3 regions of the Lysinibacillus sp. NPDC096418 genome follow, and region 1 is predicted to be linked to each of the others. Evidence: riboswitches for the same ligand, from Rfam matches in the RefSeq annotation. Region 1 holds a riboswitch; each other region holds the start of a gene.
The links. A riboswitch is a leader RNA that binds a small molecule or an ion and turns the genes downstream of it on or off. The one in region 1 is predicted to bind lysine.
Positions count from the first base shown of each region.

Region 2: linked by a shared signal. The riboswitch ahead of ACIQZG_RS23605 (transporter substrate-binding domain-containing protein) and the one ahead of ACIQZG_RS01635 (aspartate kinase) in region 1 are both predicted to bind lysine.
Region 3: linked by a shared signal. The riboswitch ahead of ACIQZG_RS08925 (amino acid permease) and the one ahead of ACIQZG_RS01635 (aspartate kinase) in region 1 are both predicted to bind lysine.

Region 1 is NZ_JBIWEY010000001.1:340,798-345,004, forward strand. It holds gene ACIQZG_RS01630 (methyl-accepting chemotaxis protein) at 1-829, opposite strand, end outside; gene ACIQZG_RS01635 (aspartate kinase) at 1,017-2,243, opposite strand; lysine riboswitch at 2,348-2,526, opposite strand; gene uvrC (excinuclease ABC subunit UvrC) at 2,577-4,207, opposite strand, start outside.
Region 2 is NZ_JBIWEY010000057.1:12,332-16,538, reverse strand. It holds gene ACIQZG_RS23615 (amino acid ABC transporter ATP-binding protein) at 1-600, opposite strand, end outside; gene ACIQZG_RS23610 (amino acid ABC transporter permease) at 613-1,338, opposite strand; gene ACIQZG_RS23605 (transporter substrate-binding domain-containing protein) at 1,421-2,545, opposite strand; lysine riboswitch at 2,664-2,849, opposite strand; gene odhB (2-oxoglutarate dehydrogenase complex dihydrolipoyllysine-residue succinyltransferase) at 3,049-4,207, opposite strand, start outside.
Region 3 is NZ_JBIWEY010000007.1:140,952-145,158, forward strand. It holds gene ACIQZG_RS08920 (Nramp family divalent metal transporter) at 1-340, shown strand, start outside; gene ACIQZG_RS08925 (amino acid permease) at 525-1,988, opposite strand; lysine riboswitch at 2,073-2,250, opposite strand; gene ACIQZG_RS08930 (CynX/NimT family MFS transporter) at 2,427-3,632, shown strand; gene ACIQZG_RS08935 (nitric oxide synthase oxygenase) at 3,684-4,207, opposite strand, start outside.

The DNA.
Region 1 (4,207 bases):
TTGTTGTCGTTTGTGCTAAACGATCCACTGCTATGACATTCTCTTCAGAGGCTTCAGTCATTTGTTGAATACCGTAAGCAGCTTCTTCAATATTCTTACTCATTTCTGCTAGATTTGAAATATTTTGCTTCATACTACTTAAATAATCCACAAAATAATGTTCGACTTGCTTTATATTCTCTGTCGTATGATTTGTTTTTTCATCGATTATTTGGCGAATTGACGTCATCCCCGCTAATGAATCTTTTGAGCTACTCGCTAGTTTCCCCACTTCCATTGCGACAACACTAAAGCCCTTGCCATGCTCGCCCGCTCGTGCCGCTTCAATCGATGCATTTAATGACAGGAGTTGAGTTTGATCGGCAATACTTGTCACACTCAAACCTATAGTATTCATTTTGTTGAGTTCATTTTTCAAATCCTCGGTGGAGCTAGCCCCATTCCCTAATAATTTTTGAACGGTTTCCCCTTTAGCAATTGAAGCTTCCATTTCTTCAACTAGCTGGATGGAATGGCTTTTGATTTGCTGAATGTTACGATTGACGTTTTGTTCAACTGCCAGCATTTCCTCTGAATTCGATGACATTTCTTCACTCATCGCCGAAATATCGCCTACACTACGAGATACATCAAGAACTTTTAAGGCCGTTTGAAAATTAATTAATTCCATATGGGCTAATACAAAGTCTAAAATAGCATTTTTAATATCGACTATTTCTTGATCGATTTCTAATTCCAATACTCGTCTTTTCAATAGTTGTAACTCTTCATTATGATTACTCTCTACTGCTTCTTGCACAGGTTTATGAAACACGCTAAATAACGCCACACTATCCCTCCTATAATAATTTCTTAGCTGCTGAATATTTATTCTACGTTCTTCCAAAATGATACATATTGTCATTATAGCCCAACAAAAATGGACAAACTATTTTTTTATCGTAAAATTTAGTATTTCACGAATTTTTCAAATATAAAAAGCTATTATTCCGTTTGAGGAAATAATAGCTTTAACGTTATGCATGTAGCGCTTCTTCTAAATTGAATTCCTCATGTAATGCATTTGCAGCACGAATCATATCATCTTGTAGCACAACGACAGATACTTTAATTTCTGATGTACTCACCATCTTTACAGGAATGTCTTCACGGCGTAAACGATCGAACATGCGGGCTGCAACCCCAGGATTCGATGCCATTCCTGAGCCGATAATAGATACTTTCGATAAACCTACTTCAAAATCAGCAAAACTAAAACCTAGCGATAATTTACTATCCTCAAGCACGCGTAGAGTTTCTGCAAATTCGTCTTTCATAATTGAAAATGACACAGACGGTTTTACGCCATCAATAATTGCTTGTACAATGATATCGACATTAATGTGGTTTTCTGCAAGTGTCGTAAACATATCCGCTAAAGAAGCGTCAGAATAGGCATCATATCCAACCGTCAAACGGATAATATCTGATTCAAAGGCCACCCCACGTACTATTAAGTTTTTCTCCATTTCAACTTCCTCCTTTAATATAGTACCTTCTACGTCCATTACACTTGAGCGAATAATTACAGGCATTTGGAATTTTTTCGCTAGCTCCACAGCCCGTGGATGTAAAATATGCGAGCCTAGATTGGACAGCTCTAACATTTCATCATAAGAAATTTCTTTTAATTTTTGTGCGGCTGGTATGTAGCTTGGGTCAGCTGTATACACACCATCTACATTCGTATAAATATCTACTCGTTCAGATTTAAGGGCCGCGGCAATCGCAATCGCCGTCGTTTCAGCTCCGCCCTTCCCAAGCGTCGTAATATTCTGCTCTTCATCAATCCCTTGTTCACCGGCAACAACTACAATTTTGCCTTGAATAAAATGTTCTTCAATTCTTTTTACATCAATGTTTTCAATGCGTGCATTATGATGAACAGCATCCGTCTGCACGCCAGCTTGCCAACCTGTTAATGACACAGCATCATAGCCTGATTCCATGAGTGCCATCGCAAATAACGCACTCGTTAATTGTGAGCTAGTTGATAACAATACATCTAGCTCACGCTTCGACACATCATCTGATAACTCTCTCGCCATTCTTGTTAAATCCTTTGTCGTACGTCCCATTGCCGCTGTCACCACAACAACATCAAAACCACGATTTTTTTCAGCAATTACTTTTTTCGCTACTTCTTGTATACGTTCCGTTGATGCCGTCGCTGGCCCACCAAATTTCAATACGATACTTCCCATCTGCCATTCCTCCTCCATATTATTGATTCGTTTGAACGAAAAAAAGGCAGCCTTCACATAGCGTGAATAGCTGCCTGCAACATGTACAAATAAAAAGCTTGCTCATGTGTGATAGCTCTCCGAAACGTAAAGATTCGACAGTCTTACATCTCTTAAATGCAAAACCAGCACGACATCGGAAACAACGATGTCCTACTTCGGCAAGCTCCCCTTTCACACATTATCAACGGATTTGTTCATCCTCTAATGAGCTACTATTGAATCTTGCACCTCTATCATCACTAAAAATAGTGACTATTTAAATTATTTAATTGACCTTACCTTAGCACATGTCTATTCCTTTGACAATGCTTCCTGCTGAAAATACGCATATATGTTACTTGCTAGGTTAACAGGCATACCTGCTTCTTGAAGCTCAAGCTCACTAGCTTCACGGATTTTCTTGACCGAGCCAAAATGTTTGAGTAGCTGTTGTTTGCGCTTTGGTCCAACACCTTCAATCTCATCAAGTACAGACTGAATAGCATGCTTTTCATGTTGCTGGCGTAAAAACGTAATGGCAAATCGATGCACCTCATCTTGAATACGTTGCAGTAAATAAAATCCATCACTTGTTCTTTTCAATGCAATAACCTCAGGTGGCTCACCAAATAATAGTTGAGACGTATTATGCTTATCGTCTTTTGCTAAACCGGCAATTGGAATCGATAAACCGAGTTCATCTTCTAATACTTCCCGAGCAACTTCTATTTGCCCTTTCCCACCATCAACTAGCACTAAATCTGGCAGTGGTAGATTTTCTTTAAGCACACGTGTATAACGACGGCGAATAACTTCTTGCATTGCTCCGTAATCATCATGTTTGGCAGCAGTTCGTGTTTTGTATTTACGATATTCCTTCTTGGCTGGCTTACCATCAATAAAAACGACCATTGCCGACACAGCATCCGTTCCATGCATATGGCTATTATCAAATGCTTCAATACGTAACGGCGTAGCAATCCCCATCGCCTCACCTAGTGCCTCACAAGCGCCAATAGTGCGTTCTTCTTGTCGCTCAATGAGTTGGAATTTCGCCATTACCGCGATTTCTGCATTTTTAGTTGCTAAATCGACAAGCTCTTTTTTCTGCCCACGCTTTGGTGTTAGTACCTTTACCTCAAGTAATTCTGTTAATATAGCTTCATCAATTGCCTGCGGAACGAAGATTTCTTTTGGCTTGATGTGCTCCGGCTTTTCATAAAATCGACCGACAAACGTTAAAAACTCTTCCTCCGCATCTCTGTAAATCGGGAAAATAGAAACGTCACGTTCGATAAGTTTACCTTGACGAACAAAAAATACTTGCACACACATCCAACCTTTTTCAACTGCATAGCCAAATACATCACGGTTCGTCGTATCGCTAGAAACAATTTTCTGTTTCTGCATTACTGTCTCGATATGGGTGATTTGGTCACGAAATTCCTTTGCTCGTTCAAACTCCAAGTTTTCCGCAGCTGCAAGCATTTTCTCTTCAAGTTCTTTTTTTACTGTCTCGACACCGCCATTTAAAAACTTCGTCATTTCCTCTATCATATCCGTAAACACTTGCTGCTCAATGTCCTTCACACAAGGCGCTAAGCATTGCCCCATATGATAATATAAGCAAACCTTTGACGGTAGCTGCACACATTTGCGAAGCGGATATAAACGGTCGAGCAATTTTTTCGTTTCACTCGCTGCATAGGCATTTGGATAGGGCCCGAAATATTTCGCCTTATCTTTTTTGACTTTACGAGTTGTGATCAAACGTGGATATTTTTCATTCGTAATTTTTAAATACGGGTACGTTTTATCATCCGTTAACATGATGTTATACTTCGGATCATGTAATTTAATGAGATTCAGCTCTAGAATAAGTGCTTCTATATTAGACGATGTGACAATATATTCAAAGTCCTCAATTTCACTGACAAGTCGTT
Region 2 (4,207 bases), on a different contig from region 1:
AAACTCCATTTCATGCGTAACAACTAGCATTGTATTGCCTTCCTTGGCTAGTTGACGCATTACCTTCAATACCTCCCCTACCATTTCAGGGTCAAGCGCTGAAGTCGGTTCATCAAATAGCATTACTTCTGGATTCATGGACAATGCACGCGCAATTGCAACACGCTGTTTTTGACCACCAGATAACTGTCGAGGCTTCGCGTTGACAAACTGAGACATACCTACAACTTCTAAATATTTCAACGCTACTTTTTCAGATTCTTCTTTTGAACGCTTCAATACTTTCACTTGTCCAACTGTACAATTTTTCAAGACATTATGGTTATTGAATAAATTAAACTGTTGAAATACCATTCCTAAATGAGTACGATATTCTTGAATATTGTGCTTTTCATCTAATATATTTTCACCTTTATAAATGATTCTTCCACCACTTGGCGTTTCGAGTAAGTTGATGCATCGTAAAAGTGTCGATTTTCCAGAGCCTGACGAGCCAATCAGACAAACTACTTCCCCTTTTTGGACTTGGAAATTCACATCCTTTAACACTTGGTTACGGCCAAATGATTTACTTAAATGTTCAATTTGAATGACTGCCATTTGTTCGTCCCCCTATATAATTTCTTTTTGTTCTTTTTTATAAGCATCTGGTCCATCAAGTCGTTTTTCTACATACAGTAAAATGCGTGAAGCTGTAAATGTCATGATGAAGTACAGTACACACGCTACAAAAAATGATTCAAAGTAACGGAAGTTATTACCCGAAATCGACTTTGTTTGGAAGAATAATTCTGTTACGCCGATAACACTTAATACCGCTGTATCTTTAATGTTCATAATTAACTGATTACCCGTAGCAGGTAAAATGTTACGTGCAACTTGTGGTAATACTACGTGAATCATTATCTGCAAATGATTCATACCTATTGCAGAAGCAGCTTCGTATTGTCCTTTATCGATGGATACTATACCACCTCGAACAATTTCAGCCATATACGCTCCTGTATTAAGTGAAACTACTAAAATACCAGCAGTAATAAAGTGCATATCAATACCAAATGCCATATCTAATCCGTAGTAAACTACCATTGCCTGTACAATCATTGGTGTACCACGGAAAAATTCAACGTAACATTTCAGTATAAAATTAAAAAGCTTTAAAACATAATGCTTTACGTTCTTTTTACGTGTTGGAATGGTATGCATAATTCCAATGAAAAATCCGATAAATGCACCAATAATTGTACTAATAATAGATATTAATAACGTATAATACGCCCCTCGTAAAAACATCTGCCAGTTGTTTTCTATAATTGAAAGAATCCATTCTATACTCATGCTGTTCCCCCTAAAAACGCAACAATTGCTTGTTCATTTATAAAACTAACACGGACTATACATATAGTCCGTGCAAATTGTATTACTGTGCTGCCGGTTGTTGAAGAATCGCTTCTTCCATAATTTTTTGACGATCGTCCTCAGAAATACCTTTTAGTATTCCATTGATTTTTTCTAGATTCGTATCACCTTTACGAATACCAACGGCAATAGAAGTATTAGCAATATCAGTATCAAAACCTTTACCAAATGATATGAACTTAAAGTTATCGTTGACACCTTGTGCTGACATTCCTTCAGAACGTGGAGCAACGTATGCATCAATTTCTCCAGCTTCTAATGCTTCACGCATCGCAGAGAAGCTCTCCATTGCTGTTTGTTTGTTAACGCCATCGAATTGATCGATTACATCGTAATTAGAAGTGTTTAACTGTGCTGTTACATTAGCACCTGAGAAATCTTGCATTGATGTTGCATCTTCATATTTACTGCCTTTTTTCACAATGATTCCGAAATCTTCAAATGACACAAACGTGAATTTGTCATTAGCAGCTTGTGCAGAAATTCCTTCTGGACGTTCCGCTACGTAACCATCGATTTTCCCTGCTTCTAATGCTACACGCATTGCAGGAAAGCTTTCCATTGCTGTTTGTTTCTTAACTCCTTGGATTTGATCGATAACATCATAGTTAGAAGTGTTTAACTGAGAAGTAATTTTAGCTCCTGAAAAGTCTTGAATTGATTCAGCTGATTCATATTTACTGCCTTTTTTAATAACCATTACGAAATCAGATGTATAATAGTTTTCTGTGAAGTCAATCGTTTTTTTACGATTTTCTGTTGGAGACATCCCTGCTATAATGGCATCAATTTTTTTTGATTGAAGTGCTGGTACTAAACCATCCCACTCCATTTTAACAATTACTAATTCTTTCCCTAAACCCTCAGCTATTTTTTTAGCCATTTGAATATCATACCCACCTGCATATTCAGCATTGTCTGCAATTTTCACTGCTCCATTTGAATCATCTTGTTGCGTCCAGTTAAATGGCGGGTAACCAGCTTCCATCCCAATTCGAAGCTCGCCCCCTTCTTTAGTTGTAGCACTTCCACCTGCCGTTTCTTCTTTTTTGTCACTAGTGCCACAGGCAGCTAACATAATGGCAGTCATTACTGTTAACATGAATAATAACCATTTTCTCTTCATGAAATCTTCTCCTTTTCTGTAAAAAAATAAGACAACTGTATGAAAAAAACGACCTAAGTTTAGAACTTAGGTCGTACGTTATCAGCAGTTGCCCAAATCCTCACTATAACTTCCATGTTTCCGAGATAGCACAACCTAGTAAACTGGAATTAGATTTACTAGGACAGTCCTGCAACTATTAATTGCAGACCCAGTATAAAAGTACGAGCTCCTTTTATACTTCGGCGACATTTCCTTCTCCATTGCGTCTACGCTTGCTTATACTCAACAATGAACTAATAAATATCGCGCCTCTACCTCACATAGAACGTGAGGTGAAAATATTTAATTGATAAATAGATACTACTATAGCATCACACTTTTAGTCAAGATAATTTCATCATTTTTCTGACTTTTTTAAATTTAATAGCAAGAATCCATTTAGATTTTCCTATCATAAAAGTCTTAGTACAAAAAAAGTGCTACGAAACAAGTTTGTCTCGTAGCACTTTCGTAACTTAAAATTATGAATTCAATAATAAATCTTCTGGGTTTTCAAGAAGCTCTTTAACTGTTTTTAAGAAACCTACAGAATCTTTACCATCGATAATACGGTGGTCATAAGATAATGCTAAGTACATCATTGGACGGATTGCAACCTCACCGTCAACTTCAACTGGACGTTTTTTGATTGAGTGCATACCAAGGATAGCTGCTTGTGTACCGTTCATAATTGGTGTTGACATTAATGAACCGAATACACCACCATTTGTGATTGTGAATGAGCCACCAGATAAGTCATTTAGACCTAATTTTTTGTCGCGTGCTTTTTTCGCTAAGTCTGCAATTGAGTTTTCAATTTCAGAGAAGTTTTTACGGTCAGCATCGCGTACAACTGGTACAACTAGTCCTTCTTCAGTAGATACTGCTACACCAATATCAAAGAAGTTGTTTAAGTGGATTTCATCGCCAACAATTTGAGCGTTCACGTATGGATATTTTTTAAGAGCTGCAACTACTGCTTTTGTGAAGAATGACATGAAACCAAGTTTAGAACCTGTTGATTCAAAGAACTGGTCTTTTTTACGAGAGCGAAGTGCCATCACATTTGTCATATCGACTTCGTTGAAAGTAGTTAACATAGCTGTTGATTGTTTAACTTCTAATAGACGTTTTGCAATTGTTTGACGACGACGGCTCATTTTTTCAACCGTTACACGTGATTCGTCAACTGCAACGACCGCTTTAGGAGCTGCTGCTACTGGTGCTGCTACTACTGGTGCAGTTCCGTGTGCCGCTACGTCTTGTACACGTACACGACCTTGTGGATCTACAGGAGATACAGCTGCAAGGTCAATCCCTTTTTCACGAGCAAGCTTGCGTGCCGCTGGAGAAGCGATAACGCGTTCACCAGAAGTTTCTTCTACTACTGGTGCAGGTGCTGCTTGTGGAGTTGGAACTGCCACAGCTTCAACTGCTGCTGCTGGAGCAGGTGCTGCACCTTCGCCAGCCTCTACAACTGCGATTACTTGTCCTACAAGAACAGTATCACCTTCGCCAGCAAGAATTTGTGTTAACACACCAGCTTCTTCAGAAATGATTTCTGCATTTACTTTATCAGTTTCAAGTTCAACGATGAACTCACCTTTTTCTACACGGTCGCCCACTTTTTTAACCCATTGA
Region 3 (4,207 bases), on a different contig from region 1:
TTTGGCAAGTTCTTCTGTGGGTACGCTAGCTGGAGATGTTGTCATGCAGGGATTTATCAGAAGACGAATTCCACTTTATTTACGTCGTGCCATTACAATGATTCCACCACTTGCCATAATTGCATCTGGTGTAAATGCAACTCATGCACTTGTCTTAAGTCAAGTGATCTTGTCATTCGGGATAGCCTTTGCTCTTGTCCCCCTTGTCATGTTTACGAGTAAAAAAGAAATTATGGGTGGCCTAGTGAATCATAAAATCACTTCCATTCTCGGCTGGATTGTCGTAGCAATTGTTGTTAGCTTGAATATTTATCTGCTTTGGCAGACGATTTTTGCATAACAAATGCGCTAAAGCGCTCGTTTACATCCGACAGCTACTTGCGAAAGTAAACGCTTCACCACTTTCGCTCGAGGATGTAGTGCTTTAGCCTAGACGGCGACAATGCCCTAGGTTATCCAAAAATAAAAAATCTATAGTTTCCTTAACAATAAAAAACGAGGTGCGTAGGTGCACCTCGTTCTCTTTATTTCTCCACAGTTAAATCACAATTTTTCAGTGGAACAATTTTTGTTTTATTTTTTATTTTATAGCCAAACCAAAGCGCTAAAAACAGTGGAATACCAATGTATGATACAAGCACACCATACCAGTCAATTGTTCCTCCCACAAAGGCTGTGTAGTTCTGACCTAAAACAACAATCATACATACCGTAAAGGCGAATAACGGACCAAACGGGAATAATTTCGATTTATACGGCAGTAATTTTAGATCCAAACCTTGTGCCTCAAATGCTTTACGGAAACGATAGTGACTTATCGCAATTCCAAGCCATGCAATGAAGCCTGACATACCAGAAGCGTTCAGTAACCACATATAGACAACGCCATCACCAAAGAATGAGGCAAGAAACGCTAAACTTCCTACTGCTAATGTCACTAGTAACGCATAAATAGGAATACCACGACGGCTAAGTTTCATGAAAATTTTCGGTGCATGCCCATCTACTGCAAGATTCCATAGCATACGTGACGCTGCGTAAAGCCCTGAGTTACCTGCCGAAAGCATCGCCGTTAAAATAATCGCATTCATAAATGAAGCGGCGAAAGCAATACCTAAGCGGTCGAATACTAATGTAAACGGTGATACAGCAATATCTTCAGATAGTAAACGCTCATCTGTAAATGGAATCAACATCCCGATTGCAGCAATCGCTAAAATATAGAATAAAATAATACGCCAGAAAACTGATTTTACAGCCTTTGGAATGTTTTTACCTGGGTCATCTGTTTCACCAGCCGTAACCCCTAATAATTCTGTCCCTTGGAACGAGAAACCTGCTGCCAAGAAGATACCGAATGTCGCTAAGAAACCACCATGGAACGGCCCATCACTAATGAAGAAATTCGTAAAGCCTACCGGAGCTTGTCCACCTAAAATACCGAAAATCATTAGTATGCTGACGATGATGAATACTATTACCGTTGCGACTTTAATCATCGAAAACCAATATTCACTTTCACCATAGCTTTTTACAGATAATAAGTTAAATGTTAAAACAATTGCAATGAACATGACTGTCCATAATGCAGAAGAGCTATCTGGGAACCAATATTTCATAATAAGCGATACAGCTGCAATTTCTGCTGCAATTGTAATTGCCCAGTTATACCAGTAGTTCCAGCCAAGTGCGAAGCCCAATGCTGGATCGACAAATTTTGTAGCATACGTACTAAATGAACCCGAGGATGGCATATATGCGGCCATCTCACCTAGACTTGTCATTAAGAAGTACACCATGACCCCGATTAATGCATAGGCTAGTAGCGCACCCCCAGGACCTGCCTGAGCTATTGCACCACCACTTGCTAAAAATAGCCCTGTACCAATTGTTCCACCAAGAGAAATCATAGTGATATGACGACTTTTCAATTCTTTTTTCAGTTTCGGAGCTTTATTCCCTAACTGATTTACTTTTATCTCACTCACGTTATTTGCTTCCTTCCTTTTTAGAGGCAAAAAAACACCATCACAACACGATGCGATGGCTAAGTAGAATTCCTCTGTTCTTTAAAACTCGATAGCACAACACGTCGATCAAAACGTGACAGTTCTGTTCCTTTCGGAGACAGCCCCAGCATGAAGTTTTCAAGTCCCTTCACACTTCGGCGATATTTCCTTTCAGCTAATTTCATTAATGCTTGTCATTTCCATTAGCATACTCTTAAATAACGCGACCTCTACCTCAATACAAACATGAGGCATTAATTTATTAAATTTATGATGTATAAATCTTAACATATACCAATATACATTTCAATGCACATAATAATATTCAGTATTTTGTGAACTTTCTACCATTTTTTTTAGTATGATAAAATGATATAGTGATTCGAATTATAACTTTTAATTCAGGAGGTCTTAACTTTGACGACTCATGAACACTCTACTTATTCTAGTAAAAAAATAAGCTGGACAGGTACGACATTATTACTTGTCATTGGTATTATATTTATAGCCTCTACTTTACGTATGCCACTAACTGCCGTTGGTCCATCAATTTCCTTCATTCGCGAAGGACTTGGTATATCTAATGTATTGGCAGGCTTTTTAACGACCATCCCATTGCTGGCCTTTGCAGTGGTGTCACCATTTGCACCTGTTGTGGCACGCAAACTTGGACTAGAATTAACATTACTATTATCAACAATTTTGCTGGCGCTTGGTATCGTATTGCGCTCACTTGGTACAACGGAATTACTTGTATTCGGAACGATACTTATTGGCGTTGCAATCTCTTTTGGGAATGTACTAATTCCAGGCCTTCTAAAATTGAAATTTCCTTATCACGTCGGTTTACTAATGGCTTGCTTCACAATGTCAATGAACCTTTCCGCAGGTATTGGAGCGGGTATTAGTTATCCGATTGCTAATTCATCATTTGGCTGGCAAGGAGCGCTCGCACTATCTATTGTCCTTGTTGTCATCACAATACTTATTTGGATTCCACAATTGAAGTTCAATAATCCTGAATCCACTGTTGCTACTACGAACGCTCGTATCCCATTGTGGAAATCCCCAGTAACTTGGGCAGTAACTGGCGCCATGGGCTTACAATCTCTACTATTTTACACAACTGCTGCTTGGATTCCTGAAATCTATATAGCTCAAGGCTTACCAGCAGAGCGTGCTGGATGGATGTTCTCAGCAATGCAGTTCTCACAAATTCCAATGGCTATTCTTACACCTATTTTCGCTAGTAAAATGAAATCTCAACGCCCACTCGTAATAATTTTTACAGCGTTTTATTTAATTGGCTTTATCGGTCTAGTCATGGAGTGGACAAGTTTGGCTGTTCTTTGGATGGTATTTTTAGGACTAGCTGGCGGTGCTTCGTTCGCACTGGCTATGATGTTATTTACATTACGAACGCGTACAGCCTACGAAGCTGCTGATTTATCAGGCTTTGCACAGTCTGCCGGCTATTTACTTGCTGCCTCTGGTCCTATATTATTTGGCTATTTACACGATCTACTCGGCGGCTGGGACATTGCAGGCTGGCTATTTATTGTTGTGGTGTTATTACTATTTGCAAGTGCTATGAGGGCTTCCAAAAATGAATATGTGAATTAGTTAGTTATAAAAAGGCATCTCATCTATATTACGATGAGATGCCTTTTTTACTTAATAGGGTGGCTTTTGGTAGAAATAATTTGGTGTGTTGTACACATTCACATACGGTTTGTGAAAAATATGCGTTGCTGCTGGCGATAACGGTGGAATAAGCCAACTCCAGTTCCCAGTAAATTCACGCCCTGCAGTAGCCTCAGCCTCCTCAAATAGCTTAAATTGCTGTGCTGCTGTGTGGTGATCGACAATGCTCACACCGTCTTCTTTAAAGGAATGCAACACGGCAATGTTAAGCTCTACAAGTGCACGGTCTTTCCAAAGTGATGCTTGCTTTGTTGTATCAAGCCCGAAAATGTTAGCTATAGCTGGAAGTATATCGTAGCGGTCATGATCGGCTAAATTGCGTGCACCTATTTCTGTACCCATATACCAACCATTAAAAGGTGCTGCCTGAAAATCGATACCCGCCATTTGGATGCGCATGCTCGAAATAATCGGCACTGCATACCATTTCATACCCAGTGCATCAACTTCCTCACGCTCAGGATGACGAATTGGCACTTCTAATATGGACTCCT